DNA from 4 places in the Photobacterium kagoshimensis genome. Region 3 is predicted to be linked to each of the others. Evidence: predicted binding sites of a transcription regulator. Region 3 holds the regulator's gene; each other region holds the start of a gene.

What was found. The regulator CRP, encoded in region 3, controls carbon source genes, mostly activating them, when cyclic AMP is high. The targets are predictions, from matches to a motif close to TGTGANNNNNNTCACA.
Region 1: nagE (N-acetylglucosamine-specific PTS transporter subunit IIBC) is a predicted target of CRP. The motif match lies at 3,474-3,489, and genes of this name have one in related genera.
Region 2: dinG (ATP-dependent DNA helicase DinG) is a predicted target of CRP. The motif match lies at 4,259-4,274, and genes of this name have one in related genera.
Region 4: L4C35_RS18360 (NupC/NupG family nucleoside CNT transporter) is a predicted target of CRP. The motif match lies at 2,396-2,411, and genes of this name have one in related genera.

Annotation. Positions count from the first base shown of each region.
Region 1 is NZ_JAKJSO010000009.1:227,551-233,272, forward strand. It holds gene L4C35_RS04380 (cation:proton antiporter domain-containing protein) at 1-6, opposite strand, end outside; gene nagC (DNA-binding transcriptional regulator NagC) at 184-1,398, opposite strand; gene nagA (N-acetylglucosamine-6-phosphate deacetylase) at 1,402-2,538, opposite strand; gene nagB (glucosamine-6-phosphate deaminase) at 2,551-3,351, opposite strand; gene nagE (N-acetylglucosamine-specific PTS transporter subunit IIBC) at 3,607-5,097, shown strand; gene glnS (glutamine--tRNA ligase) at 5,497-5,722, shown strand, end outside.
Region 2 is NZ_JAKJSO010000009.1:206,560-212,281, reverse strand. It holds gene apt (adenine phosphoribosyltransferase) at 114-659, opposite strand; gene L4C35_RS04315 (YbaN family protein) at 754-1,143, opposite strand; gene L4C35_RS04310 (TraR/DksA C4-type zinc finger protein) at 1,434-1,799, shown strand; gene L4C35_RS04305 (YccT family protein) at 2,002-2,649, opposite strand; gene L4C35_RS04300 (porin) at 2,837-3,832, opposite strand; gene dinG (ATP-dependent DNA helicase DinG) at 4,368-5,722, shown strand, end outside.
Region 3 is NZ_JAKJSO010000012.1:133,794-139,515, reverse strand. It holds gene astA (arginine N-succinyltransferase) at 1-185, shown strand, start outside; gene astD (succinylglutamate-semialdehyde dehydrogenase) at 201-1,676, shown strand; gene L4C35_RS10035 (DUF1338 domain-containing protein) at 1,777-2,571, shown strand; gene L4C35_RS10030 (hypothetical protein) at 2,672-2,866, opposite strand; gene crp (cAMP-activated global transcriptional regulator CRP) at 3,086-3,718, opposite strand; gene L4C35_RS10020 (OsmC family protein) at 3,991-4,395, shown strand; gene L4C35_RS10015 (phosphoribulokinase) at 4,490-5,359, opposite strand; gene L4C35_RS10010 (YheU family protein) at 5,439-5,657, opposite strand.
Region 4 is NZ_JAKJSO010000020.1:55,587-61,308, reverse strand. It holds gene L4C35_RS18370 (family 16 glycosylhydrolase) at 1-248, shown strand, start outside; gene L4C35_RS18365 (hypothetical protein) at 276-551, opposite strand; gene L4C35_RS18360 (NupC/NupG family nucleoside CNT transporter) at 981-2,201, opposite strand; gene L4C35_RS18355 (LysR family transcriptional regulator) at 2,473-3,411, opposite strand; gene L4C35_RS18350 (methyl-accepting chemotaxis protein) at 3,503-5,131, opposite strand; gene L4C35_RS18345 (phosphate ABC transporter substrate-binding protein) at 5,536-5,722, shown strand, end outside.

The DNA.
Region 1 (5,722 bases), on a different contig from region 3:
TTCCATGGTGGGGGGGATGCTCCTTCTCTTTTGAACGCAAAATATTGCACGAGAATATAACACAAGGGCCATACGTCTGTTGACGTATGGCCCTTAAATAACTGTTACAAATTAAGAGTGTAACTGTAGTCATACAGTTAACAGTGCTTTAATGGATATTATCCATGTAATGCGTGTGGTCTCTTAGTCTTCCAGTAAGCGCTGTAGCAGTACACCGTTCAACATTGCGCGTTTAATCATAGAAAATGCGCCAATGGTAGGGTGCGAGATAAGCTCAGAAGGTACGATCGGCAAGTCCTTGTGGAAGGTCGAGAGCGATTGCGTTTCAATGCAGCGACGAATCGCTGGCAGCACGATGTCTTTGGCTTGTGTAATATTACCCGCCAAAACAATTTTCTGTGGATTAAATAAGTTGATGGTCATCGCAAGGGCTTTACCCAATTGATTACCCACTTTAATTAATGCTTGGCTTGCCAGTTCATCACCTTTGTTTGCGGCTTCACAAATAGCCAGCATGGTGACTTCTTCAAGCTCTTGTAGGCTGCTTGAATAGCCTTGATCTAGCAGTTTTTGCACGTGTGCAATAACAGCAGGATCAGACGCGACAGTTTCTAGGCAGCCAAAGTTACCACATTGGCATTTGTCGCCAAGTGGATCGATTTGGATGTGGCCGATCTCGCCGACATTACGGTTAAAGCCAAGGAATACTTGACCATTAACAATAATACCCGCACCAGTACCATGGTGCACACTGACTAATATTGAGTCTTTGCAGTCACGGCTTGCACCAAAATAGTGCTCAGCCAGTGCGAGTCCGCGAATATCATTACCGACAAAACAAGAAACACCAAAGGTTTCAGTGATGATACCTGCGAGTGGGAATTTATCGACTTCAATGTGAGGCATGTATTCAATAATGCCTTTTTCAGGGTCGATAAGGCCCGGAAGTGTAATGCCAAAGGCGACTAACTCTTTCATAACGTTTTCATTATCAGCAATAAACTGATGAATGTGTTTCATTAAGCCAGAAAGGAGTGCTTCTTGGTCATCGTAGTGAAATTGGGTTGCCATACCTGCGATATATTTACCGCTGAGATCGTATAGCGTCATTTCAATAGAGTCACGACCCAAGCGGATCGCAATGGAGTGGAAAGCGGCTGACTCAGTTGTCAGCGATATCGCTCGTCGACCACCTGTCGATGCTTGTTGCGCGACCTCTTTAATAAGGCCACGCTCAAGTAACTGGCGGGTAATTTTAGTAACACTTGCGGGAGCAAGTTGACTTACGTCTGCAACCTGAATCCGTGAAATAGGGCCTTGTAAGTCGATCAGTCTATATACAGCAGCACTGTTTAGCTGCTTTACTAGATCTACATTACCAATTTGTCCGCCTGTCATAGTTTAGTTCTGCTCGTATTCACCGTTAACAACAGTCGCCCGAACATTGAATTGACGATCAAAAATAGTCAGGTTAGCCACCATGCCTTTTTTGATAGCACCCAGTTTATTATCAACACCAATCGCACGTGCTGGATAAAGGGTTGCCATTCGAATCGCTTCGTCCAGGGCGATACCTGCATGTTCAACACTGTTTTCAACTGCTTCAATCATTGTCAGTGCCGAACCGCCAAGCGTGCCATTTTCATCTACACACTTGCCGTCACGATAATATACTTTCTTACCGACAAAAATAAAGTGATCCATGTCTGCTCCTGCAGGTGCAGTTGCATCAGTCACTAGAACTAACTTCTCACCTTTCATGCGATGTGCCATACGAATATTGGCATAATCAACATGGAAACCATCTGCAATGATACCGGTGTACACTTCAGGGGTATCATAAATAGCACCTACCATACCAGGTTCACGGCCTGCGATAGGGGTCATTGCATTGAATAGGTGAGTGGCAAACGTAATACCAGCGGCAAAGCCTTTGCGAGCTTCAACGTAAGTGGCGTTGGTGTGACCTGCGGAAACAACAATACCCGCTTTTACTAGTTGCTCGATATGTTCGTGTGGGTTTTGCTCTGGTGCTAGCGTGACTTTCGTAACGACATCAGCGTTATCACAGATGGTTTTGATCATCTCATCGTCAGAGCGACGAATATGGTCAACACTGTGAATGCCTTTTTTCATTACATTAAGGTACGGGCCTTCAAGGTGTAGGCCTAGCGAATGGTTGTTGTATTTGCTTTGGTATTCACGTTCTGCAGCAATGGCTGCTTTCATGTCAGCGTCTGATGAAGTGATCAGGGTTGGCAAGAAGCTAGTACAACCTGACTTCAGGTTAGCACGATGCATAGTGTGAATAGTATCAGCGTTGATTTCATCGTTAAGCATTACCCCACCACAGCCATTAAGCTGTAGATCGATAAAGCCAGGCGTCAGTTCTGCGCCATCTAAATCGAGGGTTTTGATATCTTGAGGAAGTTCGGTAACAGGGCATACAGCGTGAATGTTCACGCCGTCAATGATGACGGCGTGGTTATTCAGCACATCGCTACCGGTAAAAATGCGGCAATTGGTAAGCGCGTACATGAACGTTTCCTTTTAAAGGTTTTTGATGTTTTCAGCTTCAAGCTCTTGGAAGTATTTTACTGTCTTCACTTTTAGCTCTTGTGTTGCTGGCTCATCACAAACAATCAGTGATTTCGGGTGAAGTTGTAGTGCAGATACAGTCCATAGGTGGTTTACAGAACCTTCAACAGCCGCTTCTAATGCTTGTGCTTTATTGTGGCCAGTGACTAGGATCATGATTTCTGCAGAATCAAGCAGCGTACCTACACCAATTGTTAGTGCGTATTTAGGCACTTGCTCGATATCACCGTCGAAGAAGCGAGAGTTCGCAATACGAGTGTCTTGAGTTAGTGTTTTGATACGCGTACGAGAAGAAAGCGATGATGCTGGCTCGTTAAATGCGATGTGACCGTCGTTGCCTACACCACCCATGAAAAGGTTAATGCGGCCGTAAGACTTAATTTTGTCTTCGTAACGTTGGCATTCTGCTTCGTGATCGTCTGTATTACCATTCAGAAGATTGATGTTTTCTTCTTGAATATCAATATGATTGAAGAAGTTGCCGTACATGAAGCTACGGTATGATTCTGGGTGATCAGCTGAGATGCCGATGTATTCGTCCATGTTGAAAGTAACAACATGCTTGAAACTTACTTCGCCTGCTTCATAAAGTTCGATCAGACGCTTGTAAGTTGTTAGTGGTGTACCACCAGTTGGTAAACCAAGAACAAATGGACGCTCCGCAGTTGGCTGAAATTTGTTAATAGAATCAGCGATATGGCGCGCTGACCACAAACCTACATCTTTAGCATTATTAAGCGGGATTAGTCTCACGGTGACACCTCATTCAAGATAGATAATACGGTAAAAATCTTAGCGGCTTCTTGCCTTTGTTTCGAATGATAAAATAAGTTTTATGATCGAGCTAGCAAAATCGCCTAGATCTTGTCTCTACAGGTGATAAAGATCACAAATGATAACGTTTTAATTTGCGGGGCGAAATTAATTTCTTAAACTGCAAAGGACTAAATCGGATAGCAAAATAAGTTATCTAAATTACATCTAAGAAAACCATAGGGGGAACTAAGGGTGAATATTCTTGGATATTTTCAAAAAGTAGGTAAAGCATTGATGGTGCCAGTCGCCACATTGCCTGCCGCAGCTATTTTAATGGGTATTGGTTACTGGATTGATCCGGTAGCTTGGGGCGGTAACAGTGCACTAGCAGCGTTTTTAATTAAAGCTGGTGCGGCGATTATCGATAATATGTCTGTGCTATTCGCAATTGGTGTTGCGTACGGCATGTCTAAAGATAAAGATGGTGCAGCTGCACTTTCTGGTTTTGTTGGCTTCTTAGTAGTAACAACACTGCTTTCTCCGGGTGCTGTTGCACAGATTCAAGGTATTGCACCTGATGCAGTTCCTGCTGCTTTCGGTAAAATCAATAACCAATTTGTTGGTATCCTTGTTGGTATTACTTCTGCTGAAATCTACAACCGCTTCTCAGCTGTAGAACTTCACAAAGCACTAGCGTTCTTCTCTGGTAAGCGTTTGGTTCCTATCCTAACGTCTTTCGCTGGTATCTTTATTGCTTTCGTACTTATGTACATCTGGCCTGCTGTTTACGGTGGTCTAGTATCATTCGGTGAAACAATTCAAGGTATGGGTGAGCTAGGTGCTGGTATCTACGCATTCTTCAACCGTCTACTGATCCCTGTTGGTCTTCACCACGCACTAAACTCAGTATTCTGGTTTGACGTAGCGGGTATTAACGATATCCCTAACTTCCTTGGTGGCGCGAAATCTATCGCTGAAGGTACTGCAACTGTAGGTGTTACAGGTATGTACCAAGCTGGTTTCTTCCCAATCATGATGTTTGGTCTACCAGGTGCTGCTCTTGCGATGTACCACACGGCTAAAGCGAAGAACAAAGAAAAAGTAGCATCTATCATGATTGCTGCAGGTTTCGCATCATTCTTCACTGGTGTTACAGAGCCGCTAGAATTCGCATTCATGTTCCTAGCACCTGCGCTATACGTAGTTCACGCAGCGCTTGCGGGTCTATCTGTATACATCGCTGCATCTATGCAGTGGATTGCAGGCTTCGGTTTCTCTGCAGGTCTAGTAGATATGGTTCTATCTACTCGTAACCCACTAGCAGTTAACTGGTACATGCTAATCGTACAAGGCCTAGTATTCTTCGGTCTTTACTACACTATCTTCCGCACAGTTATCATTAAGTTCAATCTTAAGACGCCTGGCCGTGAAGATGACGATGTAGAAGAGTCTGGTATTACAGGTTCTAAAGAAACAGGTGAACTGGCTAAGCAATACCTTAAAGCGCTTGGCGGTCACGGTAACCTAGAAAACATCGATGCATGTATCACTCGTCTACGTCTTACTCTTAAAGACAGTAGCCTAGCGAATGAGAAAACATTGAAAGCACTAGGTGCAATGGGTGTGGTTAAACTGGGTTCAAACAACCTACAGGTTATCCTTGGCCCTCTAGCTGAAATTGTTGCGGGCGAAATGAAAAAAATCCCAGCATCTGAAGACCTATCTGCAGTAAAACTGCCTTAGTATCTTCAACAGCTAAGTAAGCAATAGTTATCTATCGGCCTCTTTTGAGGCCGATATTTTAAGTAAAAACCGAATACGCAAAAAGATGACTTCTGTATTTACCATTACTGTGTCGTGGCCAGTCATGAGCAAAATGATAAATAGCAGAAGTTATTTCGGTGACTTCCCCTTGTTTTTTCAAGGGCAGGTTGTCCTCAATCCCATGTGGACTCCTGAGTGGAATGTTGTTTATTGGTGCTAAGTTGGCACTGTGATAAAATCATGTATTGTATTAGCCCCGCTTTTGCGGGGTTTTTTTATCCATATCAACAAACAATGCATACTATTTGTTGAGTCGCGAGCCATATTTATGGATCATAGAAGGCTCAAAAAATCCTGTAAGCACACGAGGTCTAATTGATGAGTGAATCTGAAGCTCGTCCATCAAACTTTATCCGCCAAATTATTGATGCGGATTTAGCCAGTGGCAAACATTCAAACGTCCATACCCGATTCCCGCCGGAGCCGAACGGTTACCTGCATATCGGCCATGCTAAATCTATTTGTTTGAACTTCGGTATCGCTCAGGACTACCAGGGACAATGTAATCTTCGTTTTGATGATACTAACCCTGAGAAAGAAGACA
Region 2 (5,722 bases), on a different contig from region 3:
GCTAGCACAGGGAGGATTTTGGCGCGAGAGGACTCTAGCTTGAGCGTCCAATACTTCACCACCGATGCGTATTACACAACAGTGGCGAAGAAATTAAGCATGGTGCTTAACGATTAGTGACCACTAAAATCACAAATGGTGAACACATTAAGGCCAAGGCCTTTCAAACGTGCTTCACCGCCAATATCTGGCAGGTTAATAACAAATGCAGCATCTTCTACTTTCCCGCCTAAACGGCGAACAAGTTTAGTTGTCGCTTCAATGGTGCCGCCCGTTGCTAGCAAGTCATCAACCAGCAAAACTTTATCGTCTTCATTAATAGCATCAACATGAATTTCTAGCGTATCTTGGCCGTATTCTAGCTCGTAGCTCTCACCGATCACTTCACGAGGTAATTTACCCGGCTTACGAACAGGAACAAAACCTACACCCAGCTCCAGTGCCAATGGCGCACCAAACAGGAAGCCACGTGCTTCTGTACCAATCACTTTCGTGATGCCTTGGCCTTGGTATTTTTCAATTAATACAGCCATGGTTGCACGGTAAGCGGCAGGGTCTTCCATTAGGCTAGTAACATCACGGAAAAGGATACCTGGCTTAGGGTAATCTTGGATAGATTTAATGCTGTTTTTGATTAAAGCGAGCTTGTCTTGAGTCATAATTGTATTCCATACCCTAATAAAGAGGTCAGGGTGTTACGCAAACAATACGTCGACTGCAATAACAAGCAGCGGACGCAATCAGCCCGCAATATTAGTAATTTTCGCGGCGAGGAGCAACCGACTCAACAACGGGCAAACGATTAAACCAGACCAACAAAGTTACGCCGATCACAATCAGCATCATTTTATGCCAAGTAAGCGGTACGACAACAATCGAAAAAGCAAAACTCACCACTATCATTAGGTTTGCGCGTCGCTTTATCTTGCGTGTTATTGCCCCATGTTGATGCCAGTTATACAAAATAGGGCCAAAGCTAGGATGGTTAGTTAACCAGGTATTTAACCGCGGCGAACCTCGCATAAAACAGGCACTAGCAAGCAACAAAAAAGGCGTTGTCGGTAGAAGAGGCAAAAAGATCCCTAACACGCCAAGGGCAACGCAGCACCATCCAACCGTTAATAAAATGAATCGTTTTATCATTACACTTCTAGCCTTCATAAACACCAGTCATACAGTGCCACAAAACACCCACTATTTGGGCTGTCTAATTCTACCGTATTTTTAGTATAACAAGCGTTAAAAAGCTCACTATGGCATACCCCGTCATAATGAATACGATTATAAGCAGATACCATCGACAAAAAATGAAGGAAAATAAGGATATCACTGATCTTCACTGTAAATATTTATAATGGTTTGATTCAAATCAGGATCATGAATCTGGAGAGATTTAGACTGAAAAAACGTTAACACAAAAAGAATAATAGATTATGGCTACCCCAGAGAGAATAGATAACGTGCTTCAGCATAATTTAGAAGCGCAGTACGAAAAGTTAACCGCACTACTTCGACATGAAATCGTAACACATTCATTATTATCAAATATTACTGCAATGAAACAGCTTGAGCTAAATGAGCTGATCAAAGTGGCTAAATCATCTTATATTCCGGACTTACTCGCATTAGCAACCAAAGTAGAAAAAGTGGATGCGGCCGTATGTACGCTAACATTAGGCATGTATGGACTTTGTGCAGATTGTGAAGAAGAAATTGAAGCCGAAGATTTAATCAAAGATCCAGCTCAAGCACGTTGCCGAGCGTGTCGGAAACATAGCCGTTACCACCACGATGAATAAGCAGTCGCTGATCATAAAGATCACGCCAGATCCGCATTGAAAGCTGCGGCTCTAGCTATGGTCAAATATTGCGACTAGCATACTAATCAGTCTGCTCGTGGCTGTATCGTTAAGCTGCACTTTACGCGAATAAATGCAGCTTGCTCATCATGCTTAATTAACGCTATCAATGCCCTGCAATTCTAGCGTTAAATTATCTCAACTACTTAAATTCTTGCTCAGCCATCCAGATCTTAAAGGCTTTCTTTTCTTTTGCTGAGGCTTTGGTATACCACAGTTTAAGCTGTGCTAAAGAATCACCAGTAATCGTTACTTCACCCGCATCGTTAACCACCACTGCGGCTTTAGTCATATTCGTTGGTTTACCTTGCTCTAAAGCAATGCCTTTGTCTTGATTATAGCTAGCCACTAGCTCTTCAATATCAGAGTAAGGAATAAAACCGCCACCACCTGGTAGTACTTCCGCTTGATACGGCAATGCAGTACCACCAACAGTTACACTCCACTTGGGTGCATCACCACGGAACTCCGTTTCTGCCGCGCGGTAATTGCTCGCAGCGTCAGGAAAACGGATCACGACATCATCTGTGCTGTCGAAGCTCATAATAAAAGGTCGTGTACTGAAGAGTTCCGTTTTGGTACCGCGACGTAACATTTTTTCACCACGGATAACCACTTGGTTTTTTCCCTCAACAATATCATAGGTGTTATCAGCGATAGCATTATCACTGTTCACAGCAACACCGTTAATCGCCAGTACTGATAAACCATATTCTGTTTCTAATGTATTCGCTTGGGCGGAAGCGGCAAATACCAAGCTAAGGGCGAACCCAACCACTGTTTTATTCATTACTCTTTACTCCTTCAAAGCACCTAAATAGCGATCTAAATAGTATCAATACCGCTAACACCAATCCATCTAAGTCACTGATCGTTTCATCTCAGGACAGGACACCGTGATAAACGAAAAAAGCCGCCCGAAGGCGGCTTTTAAATATAGGGGGAATAATTAGTTCCTAATTCGCTAAACAGCGTGATTAGAATTTAACTTCCATACCTACTACGTAACCGAAATCGTTATCAGTTTCTAGATCTTCATAACCTAGTTCAACGTAAGCACGAGTGTTCGCAGTTAGTTGGTGAGCAACGTTCGCGTAGAAGTTAGTTGCGTCATCAGCTTTAGCATCGCCAGAGTTTTGCGCGTAACCAAGACCGAATGTGTTCTTACCTAGTGTGTAAGAACCAGCAAGTTCCCAAGTTTTAACATCAGCATTGTCACCACGATCAGATTGACCGTATAAAGCACCAACGTAAATAGGGCCAGCTGCGTAAACGAACTCTAGATCCCACGCTTTTTGCTCTTTGTTAGCAGCCTCGTGCTCGAAATCACCGTAGTAACCACGCACTTCGAAATCACCAAACGGTACACCTGCAGCGATTTCTAGCAGCTCTTCACCTTTCTTACCAGTAGTGCTATCAGACTGAGCGATGTTGTAACCAGCACCTGCCCAGAATTTCTCGCCAGAGAAACGGTATTTGATGTACTGATCCATGCTTACGTCGTCGTAGCTAACACCCGCTGTATCTTTCAGCTCGATATCAACACCAACACCCGCATCATCGATGATCGCAGTTTGACGACCAAACGTCATTTCACCAAAGTTACCGCCTAAACCAACGAATAAAACATCGTTAGTTACTGAACCAAGACCGTTACGATTACGAACTACTTTATCACCAGAAGCATCAAATTCCATCTCATCGGTTTCACCAACATTCAGTTCCATCGCACCTACTGCGTATAAATCTGCGCTTACTTGGTGTTGGATACGTAGTGCTAAGTCACCGTCATCGATGCGAAGTTGTGCATCGTCATTTGCCATGTTTTCTACCGCTGTTAAACGGTACTGAACTTCAGCCGCACCAGACATAGTAACTTGAGTACCGTCTTGGTCGTATAGAGAGATACCAGCTGACGCAGAACCTGCTACTAGAAGTGCTGGAACTGTAAGTGCTAAAAGAGTCTTTTTCATGAGATCCACTGCCTTTTCTTATTTGGAATGGAATTCCTATTTCCAGAATTCCTTTTCTATTATGTTTTTTTAGAGGACTACCCGGTTAATACCAAAAGAATAATCATCTAAAGCAATTTGATTGCGGAGCTATCCTGACAGAGTTTTCGCCTAGGTGTCAAATAGTTCAAAAAATAAATCAAAAAACATTTATCCTTTACAATTCAACTAGATAGCACAAACATCAAAACAACCGAAAGACAAAAAAGTCCTATTTAGCACGGTGCATCGTTTTTTAAAATGACAAAATAACAACATAAAAAACCAAAAAGACATAACCACAACCAATAGATTCAGCTATATATATTATAAAACACTGGTTTTTTAGTTAAGTTAGTGTTTTATCGACAACTGCCTTGCGTGTTCATGTTGAGTTCAATTTATTTTCGTGACCAAAATCTCATTTAGAATCAAAGTTGTTCAATTTATTAGCCCCCGCTCACATTCAGATGTTCGTGTTATAATCACCTTCCTTGCCATTTAATACGTTACTTATATGTTACACAGCCAAATAAAACGCGATATCAAGCAATGCTATGAAAACCTAGGAAACCAACTTGATAACTTCCGACCAAGGCGTGCACAGAACTACCTAGTTGCAGAAATAGCCAAAACCTTGGCTGGTGAATACCATAAAAAGAACAGAATGTTGGTGGCAGAAGCAGGAACAGGGATCGGAAAGTCCCTCTCTTACTTGATTGCGGGTATCCCCTTTGTGCTGTTTAACAATAAAAAGTTGCTTATTTCAACAGCAACCGTGGCGTTGCAAGAACAGCTGATAGATAAAGATTTACCCTTGTTTAATCGTATTTTCCCTAAAGAGTTCAGCTTCATCTTAGCCAAAGGGCGCCAACGCTATTGTTGTGGGCATAAGTTAGCAGCATCGTGTGACGGAAATAGCGAAGATCAGATGAGTTTTTGGCAAGAAAAACCTAAAAAATCTGATTTAGAACTTTTGACACGCATGAAAAACGCTTATGACTCAGGTAAGTGGGATGGTGACCGTGATGGATGGCCAAAACAGGTCCCAGATCGTGTATGGCAGCAAATTGTGGCAGATAAACACAGCTGTCATGCTGGTTTGCCTAAACATCGCCAGTGCCCTTTTGCTAAAGCGCGTGAACATTTAGACAAAGCCGATGTCATTATCGCCAACCATGCACTGCTAATGGCAGATATTGAGCTTGGCGGTGGCGTAATTTTGCCAGAGCCCGAACAAACGATTTATGTGATAGATGAAGCCCATCACCTACCACAAGTGGCACGTGACTTCTCATCTGCTGCAGCCAGCCTAAAAGGTGCCACCAATTGGTTAGAAAAGCTCAATCAATCTGTTGGTAAACTTGCTGAACTTGCGGATTACAGTAAAGCAGGCCGCTTTCAATCTTCGCTGCAAGAAAACATCCAGCACCTGATACCAACCCTGCGCCAAATCGCAGCCAATATTGATCCAAGCCATTTTAGCAAAGATGGTATTTATCGCTTTGAGCATGGAGAGCTTCCCGCTTGGCTGCAAGAAGAAGCCAAAGGTTGTAAAGATGCCAGTAAGAAAGCGCTACAAGCACTCGGTAAACTACACGACTTAATTTCAGAGCGATTAAAAGATAATGAAATTGGCGCGCGCCAAGGTGAACCCGCATTAGCAGAGTCTGGTTTTTACCTACAACGTTTAGAGAACCTAGAAAAAGTCTGGGCGCTCATGGCACAACCTTGTAATAAGAAAGGGGCACCTCTCGCACGCTGGATTGAAAAGAGCGGTGAGCGCGAAGATGATTACATCATCGAAGTTTCGCCACTTGAAGTCGGCTATCGCTTAGACCAACTACTGTGGAGCCGAGCTGCTGGTGCCGT
Region 3 (5,722 bases):
TTGAAATTGGCGAGCACAGTAGCTCGCATGATTACTTGATCAGTAATACCTTGTTTGAAAATTTTCGAGCTACGGTTGGAAAAGTCGCGGTTGATGGAGAACGTAATATTGCGATTGTTTCACCTGCGATGGCGACAGCGTTACAGCTACAACAAGGCGACATGGTTCGCTTAATAGGACAATAAGATAAGGGGAATATCATGGCACAATCATTCGCAGTGAATTGGATAGCAGGGAAGTGGGTAGCGGGTCTTGGTGAGTCTTTTCAGTCGTTAAACCCCTTCAATTCAGAAATGATTTGGCAGGGACAAGCGGCAACCGCAGACCAAGTTGAACTTGCGGTGAAAAGTGCTCGTGAAGCCTTATTGAGTTGGCGCCATACCTCGCTTGACGCGCGTCAGGCCATTGTTGAAAAGTATGCTGAACTGCTCAAAGAGCACAGCGAAGATATTGCCACCACCATTGCGGAAGAAACGGGGAAACCCTTGTGGGAAACCCGCACCGAAGCCGGGGCTATGGTGGGTAAGATTGGACTGTCGTTACGTGCTTACCATGAGCGTACAGGCCATAAAGAAAAAGAAGTGGCAGGGGCGACAACGGCCGTGCTCCGTCATCGGCCATTGGGCGTGATGGCGGTCTTTGGGCCGTATAATTTCCCTGGCCATTTACCCAATGGCCACATCGTTCCTGCATTATTGGCGGGCAATACTGTGGTATTTAAGCCATCTGAATTAACGCCTAAAACGGCGGAAGTGGCCATGAAGCTATGGCAACAAGCTGGCTTACCCGCTGGTGTGATTAACCTAGTGCAAGGTTCGCGCCCAACCGGTGAAGCGCTGGCGAGTTCAACAGGGATTGATGGCTTGCTGTTCACGGGGAGTGCGAATACGGGGCACATTCTTCATCGCCAATTTGCAGGGCAACCCGGTAAAATGTTGGCATTGGAGATGGGCGGTAATAATCCCATGGTGATCTCAAATGCCCATGGGGATGTTGAAGCCACAGTTTATACCATTATTCAATCCGCGTTCATTAGCGCTGGCCAGCGTTGTACCTGTGCCCGTCGTTTGTATTTGCCGAAAGGTGAAGTGGGTGATGCCATTGTTGCGCGTTTAGTCAAAGCAACCGCGCAGCTACGCATTGATGGGCCATTTGCTGATCCTCAGCCTTTTATGGGGCCGCAAATCTCAACACAAGCCGCTGATGGCATTATTGCCGCGCAAGCCAATTTGGTGCGCCTGGGTGGGGAGGTCCTGCTTGAAGCAAAACGTGGTCAAGGGGCGATTGTCTCACCGGCTATCATTGAAGTGAGTGCCATTGCTGACTTGCCTGATGAAGAATACTTTGGCCCATTATTGCAAGTCGTGCGTTACGACGACTTAGCCCAAGCCGTTACCTTGGCAAATAATACCCGCTATGGCTTATCGGCAGGCTTGATCTCCACCGATGATAGTGAGTGGCAATATTTTATTGATCATATCCGAGCAGGCATAGTGAACCGTAACCGTCAGCTGACTGGTGCGAGCGGGGATGCGCCATTTGGGGGCCCTGGCGCATCAGGTAACTTACGTCCGAGTGCTTACTATGCTGCTGACTACTGTGCTTACCCTATGGCATCGATGGAGGGTGAACAAGCTGAGCTACCTGCACAGCTATCGCCAGGTATTACTTTGTAAGCAAGTTGTGCAGACACCATCAAACTAAAAAAGAAGTGCCATACTGATTAGGTCGAATCAGGGCACTTCTACATCTATCATCAGCGGGGAGCATCTCAACATGGAAAGAGTAGAGCAACTGTTTAACAACCTATGGCAAGACTATATTCAACGTCTGTGCCCGTCAGCCGATCAGGTGCATACGCTGCTGACGGAGGATGAGCCTTTACTGAATGACCATATTGCCTTGCGGACATTTAACTTGCCTAAAGTGGGGCTAGACGTGTTGGCGGCGCCGTTTATTGCGATTGGTTACAAACCTTGCGGTACCTATCATTTTGAATCTAAAAAACTCTACGCCGAGCATTTTGAGCACCCCAACCCTGAGGCGCCGAAAGTGTTTATTAGTGAGTTGTTGGTGGGTCAGTGTTCTTCGCTACTGCAGCACGCGGTGCGTGGACTGGTTGATCAAGTGCCTGAGCAAGCGATGAAAGATCCCGCTTTCTTATATGGCGGCCGCCTGTGGGACATTGATTATGATACCTATGAGATGTTAGCTGCAGAAAGTGAATATGCGGGTTGGTTAGCGGCGCATGGCTTTGGTGCTAATCATTTTACGGTTAGTATTAATCAGCTTGAACAATTTACCGAAGTGGCTGAGGTGAACCACTTATTGGCGCATAATGGCTTTGCGATCAATGCCTCGGGCGGTGAAGTGAAAGGCAGCCCAGAAGAGATGCTTGAGCAGTCTTCAACCATGGCAGATAAAGTGCCTGTGGCCTTTTTAGATGGTGTGAAAACGATCCCCGGTGGTTTTTATGAATTTGCCAAGCGTTACTCGCAACCCGATGGTGAAATTTATACCGGATTTGTTGCCGCATCAGCCGATAAAATATTTGAAAGTACAGACAGCTAAAGCGCGGTTTGACTGACAATGACACCACAGCAAAATCTGTATGGGTATCACGGCAAAAGGCCATGTTGATAGCATGGCCTTTGTGCTATCTGGCGTTGTATTAATACAGGCTTTCTAAGGGCGGTGACCACTGCGAGCCTTCTTGACGCTGTGGTGTATTCGCCAATGAAATGTGCTGCTCGAGAAAGTGACGCTGACCACTAAAGCCTGTCATTTCGACCGTGGTCGGTAATGGGGCAATCGCGGTTGGTGGTCGGGAACTGGTGTTGTACGGAGAAAAACGTTCGATATCCATATCGTAAAGTCCACTGTGCTTATTGTTCTGAATTCTTGGTGGTATCACCCTAACGCCTGTTATGCACAATGTAGCAAAGGTGGCGGGGTTAGCAAGTGAAGATTCAGTGACAAGGTTAGCAAATTTGGATTTAGATATACGTGAGAGGTATGGCTGCTTCAGATATGAAAAAAGCCGCAAAAGCGGCTTTTTCTTAGCGATATTCGATGAATCAACAGATTAACGAGTACCGTATACCACGATAGTTTTACCGTGTGCAGAAATCAGGTTCTGCTCTTCAAGCATCTTCAAGATACGACCAACGGTTTCACGTGAACAACCCACGATTTGACCGATTTCTTGGCGAGTGATCTTGATTTGCATGCCATCAGGGTGTGTCATTGCATCAGGTTGTTTCGCTAGGTTTAGTAGCGTCTGTGCAATACGGCCTGTCACATCTAAGAATGCAAGGTCACCCACTTTTTGGCTTGTTACTTGAAGGCGGTTAGCCATTTGTGCCGAAAGGCGCATCAAGATATCTGGGTTTACTTGAATAAGTTGGCGGAATTTCTTAAATGAAATCTCGGCTACTTCACAAGGTGTTTTAGCACGAACCCAAGCTGTACGTTCTTGACCTTCTTCGAAAAGACCAAGTTCGCCAATGAAGTCGCCTTGGTTTAGGTAAGAAAGGATCATCTCTTTGCCTTCTTCATCCTTGATAAGAACAGCAACAGAACCTTTTACAATATAGTAGAGAGTTTCCGCTTTCTCACCCGCATGAATCAAAGTGCTTTTTGATGGGTACTTGTGAATGTGGCAATGTGAAAGAAACCACTCTAGTGTTGGATCTGTTTGAGGTTTACCTGGAACCATATTACTAACTTCCTCTGCGTTTGTTGCCCAACAACGACATCCCTATAATTTCAGTCTGGGCTTAACAATAGAATTGCTCGCTGGTTAGGATATTAAGTCAGCCGCTGGGCTGCAAGCTCACTTGAATAATTAATTGAGAGTTTAACTTTTTTCGGTCGGCATTTCTTGATATTGATCTATCTGAAATCGTCATTTTGTACTCATAAGTGTGCACATGATCACACGGTTGTTAGATTATGCAGAATTGACGCCAAAACACTAAGGAGAAAGCAATGCAGTCACGTGTGAAATGGGTAGAAGGAATGACATTTCTTGCCCAATCAAATTCGGGTCACAGTGTGGTGATGGACGGCAACGGTGGCGAAAAAGCACCCAGCCCGATGGAGTTAGTTTTGATGGCTGCGGGGGGGTGTAGCTCGGTCGATGTAGTAGATGGGTTACAATCTGCCGATCAAGGTATCACGGGCTGCGAAGCACAAATTTCCTCGGTGCGCCGCGAAACGGCACCACGCATTTTCACATCGGCGAATTTGCATTTTGTCGTGACGGGACATGATCTTGATGAAGGTTTAGTGGCGCAAACGGTCGCCAATTCACTTGAGAAATATTGCTCGGTTTGTTTGATGCTAGGTGAGGGGGTTGAGCTGACCCATTCCTATGAAGTGATCGCGGCATAAATTGATGAATGCGCAAGGCGTTGATGCGTGATGAAACGGAGACGTGAATGTCTCCGTTTTTGTCGCCTATCGCTTCACGGGTTCTGATCTGACGCTAGCCGATTTTGCCTGTTTCAATCAACTGTTGGATCAGGGGCCGCATTATCAATTCCATCGCAAAGCTCATTTTCCCGCCCGGTACCACCAAGGTGTTGTGGCGTGACATGAACGAACCTTGGATCATCGACAATAAATACGGGAAGTCGACATTCTTGATCCCACGAAAACGGATCACCACAAAGCTTTCATCCAGACTCGGAATGCCTTTGGCACTGAGAGGGTTCGAGGTATCCACTGTGGGAACGCGCTGGAAGTTGATGTGAGTCCGTGAAAATTGTGGCGTGATGTAGTTAAGGTAATCATCCATTGAGCGGACGATTGATTCCATCACAGCTTCACGGGAATGACCACGGTCACGGGTGTCACGAACAATTTTTTGAATCCACTCTAAGTTGACGATTGGTACCATGCCAATCAAGAGATCAACATGCTGCGCAACATTGGTTTCACCGTCGACCACCCCGCCATGTAAACCTTCATAAAAGAGTAGATCGGTATTTTCAGGCAGTGCTTGCCATGGCGTGAAGGAGCCAGGCATTTGGTTATAAGGCACGGCTTCATCAAAGGTATGGAGGTAACGGCGGAATTTACCACTACTGTCTTCACCATACTGGCGGAAAAACTGTTCGAGTTGCGGGAAATCGTTCGCTTGGGGGCCGAAATAGCTGATATGACGGCCTTGCTCTTTGGCTTTACGAATTTCGACATCCATTTCAGGCCGTGTAAAGCGGTGGAAGCTATCGCCTTCGAGCCAAGCGGCATTGATGCTCATCATATTGAACATTTTGCGGAAGGCTTCTGAAGTGGTCGAGGTGCCCGCACCGGATGACCCTGTTACTGCAATGATGGGGTGTTTTGCAGACATGACAAACCCTGTCGTTAAGATTAACGATGAGTTATTAACAGGATGTTGCGATTAGATCAAGTGTAAGCGGGGTCGAGTATTAGAAATTGAGATCTCGACGAAGCTTAATATCGACGGATTCGTGCAATTCAGAAAACATCACAACCGCATCCCCTTGGGCCAGCTGCTGGCGCACATGTTGGACTTTTTGTTCTAAGGTTTTTTCGTGTTCACCGTAATCGGTGCCTTCGCGTAGAACAAAGTGCTCGATCAGGTTATCGAGGGTGTCGGGAGCGATGTCTTGCCAAGGAATAATCATAACAACCACTTACTGCTAGGGAGAGTTAACCACTGATAACATTATTATCAGTGGTTAAGGTTGTC
Region 4 (5,722 bases), on a different contig from region 3:
TCAAATGGACCCAAAAACAGATCAAGTGGTACATCGATGGCGAGCTGGTTCACACAGAAAAGAACTCACCCGAAAATCCAACCCCGTCAGCGAAAGATTCAACCCTGCGCATTATGGCGAATGTGTGGTTAACCGATTCAAGGATTTCAAATTGGGCTGGCGAGTATACAGAAGCAGGACAAACACCGACGGCCTATTTCCGCAACATTAGCTACACCCAAGGTGCAAAATGCAAAGTAACACCATAAAAGGAAGTGCTTAAAGCTTGCTAGCGATTAATGCAGTTTAATTCGCACAACGCGCATCACTTCTATCTCAAAACCCGCCACGGTTTCGCTATCGGGGTAATAAGTTAAGTTAACTTGTTGCCCTTTTAGCGTTCGATACTTCTTGGTTCGACGGAACTTAAATGGTGCATCACAATCTTCAATCATGATGGTGTGTAGTATCCACTCCCCATCATCTCTCTGTGTATGTGACAGCACTTTTTTACCGTCTGAATGAATCAAGTTTTCATGTTTAGTAAGAAGCTTATCAACGGGTGATTTCATGTCTGAGCCAACCAGTATTGATTAAAACAAAAGCACAGTAGAAAACAGCTAACTTTCGGCACTGTGCTAGCGTTTTAAAATTGTATCACTTTTAAGAAAGCGGGAGACCATTCTTCACTATACTTTTACCATCAATACAAAACGCTTCTCGGTATTTTTCTATTGATAAGATGTACGCTCTTAGGTCTTATCGTTGCCCGTATATGCGGGCAACGTTTCCTCACTTTCTACGCTTCACAGATGCTTCGCCTTACAGACTTTTCTTCTTATGTTCACGCCTTTAAACATAACAAGCTTTTCCTTGTTCAGACTGTGATTTGTTAGCTGACTATTTAATATTAGCAATATAAATGCCAAGCTTGCCATAAACAAAAACAGAGAGCCGAGGCTCTCTGTTTGTTTTATTCATTTCTTAGCTTGTGATGGCACTTAGAAAGATAAGAACACACCAGCAATAGTTGCACTCATTAAGTTTGCTAAGGTTGCTGCAAAAATCGCTTTAAAACCCAAACGCGCAATATCAGGACGACGGCTTGGTACAACACCACCTAAACCACCCATTAGCATAGCGATAGAGGTTAGGTTCGCAAAACCACATAATGCAAATGTCACTACAGCTTGAGAATGTGCGCTTAGTTGATCTTTAACTGCCATCAAGTCAGCAAAAGCAACAAATTCGTTAACCGCGATTTTCTTACCAATCAGGCTTGCTGCAACCGTTGCTTCAGACCATGGCACACCGATCAACCATGCAACAGGCGCAAACAAGTAACCAAAGATCAATTCAAGGCTTAGGTTATTCACACCTAACCACTCACCAACATGACCTAAACCACCGTTGATTAATGCAATAAGACTGATGATAGCTAAAAGGCTCGCACCTACTGCCATAACAATTTGTAGACCACCCAATGCGCCGCGTGTCGCCGCATCAATGATGTTTACTGGTTCGTCATCTTCACCGTCATCTGATGCTTGGTTCTCGTCATCAACCACTTCGGTTTGAGGAACTAAGATTTTTGCCATCATTAGACCAGCAGGCGCAGACATGAAACTTGCTGCCACTAGGTAACTAATATCGACACCTAAACCAGCGTAGCCCACCAGTGTGCCACCAGCAACAGAGGCTAAACCACCTACCATAACGGCAAACAGCTCTGAACGGCTCATTTTAGCTAGGTATGGACGTACAACTAATGGCGCTTCTACTGAACCAACAAAGATATTTGCTGTAGCAGACATAGATTCAGTACGGCTTGTTCCAAGAATGCGTTGCAACATGCCACCGATTGTACGAATGATGAAGCCCATTACGCCAAGGTAGTACAACACAGAAATAAGTGCAGAGAAGAAAACAATCGTCGGCAGTACGTTAACCGCAAAAATGAAACCAAGTTTAAACTGTGCTAGTTCACCAAAAAGAAACTCGGTACCAACACGACCGTAGTCGATGATGCCAGATACTGCGTTTGACACGCTGTTGAGGATATCGCGCCCAACAGGTACATATAGAATGAATCCCGCAAACACTAGTTGGATAACAAAAGCGCCACCCACAGTGCGCCAATTAATTGCGCGACGGTTTTCTGAACATAAGATAGCAACCGCAAAAAGCGTAAATACGCCTAAAATGCTGACCAAATAATTCAAGGTCATTCTCCACAGTAGTTTTTTTAGTAAACGATTGCGGAGGCATTCTATTCATATTACAAAGTGTGACAAGGATCAGATTGTTACACTCATTTACAGTTTGGATACATAAGCTCGAGTTTTTGATGCTTTTATCAGCAAAGCAAACGAAAACAACCTGATTGGTGCGTATATGGGATACTCTTGTTTCCATAAGTGACAATGATCACGTTATTAAGCCCCTTAAATACATTTCTCATGGTGATATATTGCACAAGATTTGGTGCAAACGTTACCGCAATACGTTGTCCCAATAGACAGGTTCACCGATATGTTGACGCACAAACTCGATAAATGCGTGTACTTTCTTGGGTAGAAACTTGTATCTAGGGTATATCGCATACAAAGGCATGTGCTGAGTGAGCGTCCAGTCAGGCAGTAGACGCACCAACTTCCCTTCGCTAAATTCCTTCTCCAATAAATACGTCGCCAAATAACCAATTCCGTTGCCAGTGAGTGTGGCATCTAAAATGGCATCAGCAGAGTCGACCCTGAAGTTACCTTTCACTTTCAGTTGAAGATTTGTGTTTTCTTGATCATGGGTACTGGCTTTGCTAAAGCTCCAGACGTTGTCTTTACGTTCGCGACTGTAATAGGTAATGCAATTATGAGCAGCAAGATCATCAGGCGTATAAGGCACACCATGGCGGGCTAAATAGTCGGGGCTTGCCGCTAACACAAAATGACAATCTGCTAAATGACGAGCAACAAAACCCTCTGGTGGGGAGTCTGTCATGCCAATCCAAAGATCGAGTTGCTCGGCAATCAGATCAACCCGATGATCAAACAGGCTCAGTTCGAGATCAAGTTGAGGGTATTTCCCATGAAACTCAGATATAAAAGGCGCAATATGATGACGTGCAAATGACTGCGCAATCCCAACCCGCAATAAGCCTTGCATGGTATCACTGACTTCAACTAACTCACTTTCCGCATCATTTATCTCGCTCGCAATATTTTCACAATGAACCGCAAAACGTTGCCCTTCTTCTGTCAAAGCAAAAGAGCGCGTCGTCCGCTGCACTAACTGCACCCCTAGCCGCTCTTCCAGTTGCTGAATTTGCTTACTCACCTGCGTACGTGAGATATCCAGCAATTGTGCGGCTTTAGTGAAGCTCTGCTGCTTGGTCAGCGCGTTAAAGACGATCATCTGTTGGGCTTTTTTAATCATTACGACTTTCACTGTTAATCATTGGCGGCTCTTTGAGCCTAAACGAAAAAAGCCTGTCAAAGACAGGCTTTTATCAACTATTTAGTTAAACTTATAGTTTAAAGAAAGATAGCTGTTGTTTTTGTTGCTCGGCAAGTTGAGACAGCTCAGCACTTGCTTGTGCACTCTGGCTAATACCAGCAACGTTCTGGTTAATGATCTCAGACATATTGGTCACGTTACGGTTAATGTCTTGCGTAACCTGAGATTGTTGCTCAGCAGCAGTAGCCACTTGAGTATTCATGTCGCTGATTTGAACAACAGATTCAGTAATACCGACCAGTGCATCATTCGCTTGGTTAGAAAGCGCTTGGTTACGCTGAAGCATCTCAAGACTTTGCTGCATGCTTTCATTCGCATTACCAGACTGAGACTGAAGTTCTTCAATAATCGTTTGGATTTCTTGAGTAGAAGACTGGGTACGTGCTGCAAGCATACGTACTTCATCGGCAACAACCGCAAAACCACGACCAGACTCACCCGCACGTGCCGCTTCAATCGCCGCGTTCAGCGCAAGTAGGTTCGTTTGCTCAGAGATGCTACGGATTACTTCGATAACTTTGCTGATTTGCTCTGATTGATCTTTCAGGCGAGTCACCACACCAGCGGCTTCTTCTAACGTGTTAGACATCTGCTGGCTAGCTGCATTGCTTTGCTCAAAGATATTCAAACCTTCTTTCGCTAGATCATCTGTTTGCTTCGCAGTCGCATCCGCATTCGTTGCGTTATCACTGACGTTATCTGCTGTGCTTGAAAGCTCATTAACAGCAGAGGCAACTTGGTCAATCTCGTTAAGTTCTTGCTGAGCATTCGCTTCAGACTGAGTCATTACCGCAGCAAGCTCAGTTGATGCAGAAGCAACATCTTCACTGATACGGATAAGTGCATCAACTGTCGTATGTAGTTGAGTCACGGTGCTGTTTACGTCAGCGCTTAAGCGTGCAACTTCGTTTTCACCGTCTTGATCTGCTTTAACGCGTAAGTTACCACCCGCGACTTCGCGCATTACCGCTTGAAGCTTCACGATTGGATTAACAATTAAGCCAGATAACCACCAAGCGCCAAAAATAGCGATAGCAAACACAGCTAAGATAGCCATAGAAGCATTAAGCATTACAGCGGCATTATCTTCAGCACTTTCCTTCATGCTAGCCGTGCCGTAATCATTCACATCTTGAGAAAGCTTATTGATGGTTGCCACCATAGTGTTACCAACGGTGCGGTACTCACTAATGAAACGGTTAAATTCATCTTGCGATACAACGCCTGTATCGTAACGATTAAGAAACGCAACAGCACGAGTAGAGTATTGGATGTATGCATCAATCGCATTTTTTACATTTTTTGCATCATCACGAAATTGAGGAACTTGATCGATTTGTTGAAGATCCACCGCAATTTTACGTGCACCGTTGTTCAATTCCGTTAGGAATGAATCACGACGGCTTGCATCATAAATCGCATAAACCGCACTGATACGTAGTGGGTAAACCTGATCATCAATATTAGCTATCGTATCTTTGTACTCAATCAATGCATTAGTATTTTGTGTAACGTGTACTTGTTCTTTTTCTAATTCTGCTTTAGTAAATAGCAAAGACAATAAAAGAACACCGGCCATCAATAGCACAGGTAGTAAAACCTGGGTGCGAATCGATAGATTCTTTAAAGAAAAATTCATCAAAAACCTCAAATAAATAGCTGTAACGTATTATATTCGGCCTGAATTTATAATTTTATAAAGCCGATAATGGGCTGCATTATCCCCTATAAATGAGGATAAAGGTAGATCCAGATCACAATTTCAATTCATTTTATCGCAAGAAAACACATAAACTTGCGACAAATAATTCGCTAGTTGAATAAGTGTTAACAGCAAAAAAATGACACCATCATCAATTTCGACCCCATCCCCACCGTTAAGCACTCAAAAGTTAGCCTAATGACACAAATATGAAGCAATTATGTCTACCGTCATACAGTGTTCAAACTACTGAAACATGATTGTCATAAAACTCTCCTAATCTTGGCCTTGTTCATACAAACCCAATTGGCAATTACGCCATCATGTAAAGGACCAGGAAAATGAAAACAAAGGTTATCGGTGCACTAGCTCTTGCAGGTTCAATGGCTTTTAACGCAGCTGCAGTTGCAAACGAAACAATCTCTGTTGTTGGCTCTAGCTCAGTAACACCACTCATGGAAGTTTTTGGTGAAACATACAGCAAAGCAAACCCATCTGTGTTTGTAGAAGTTCAAGGCCCAGGTTCAT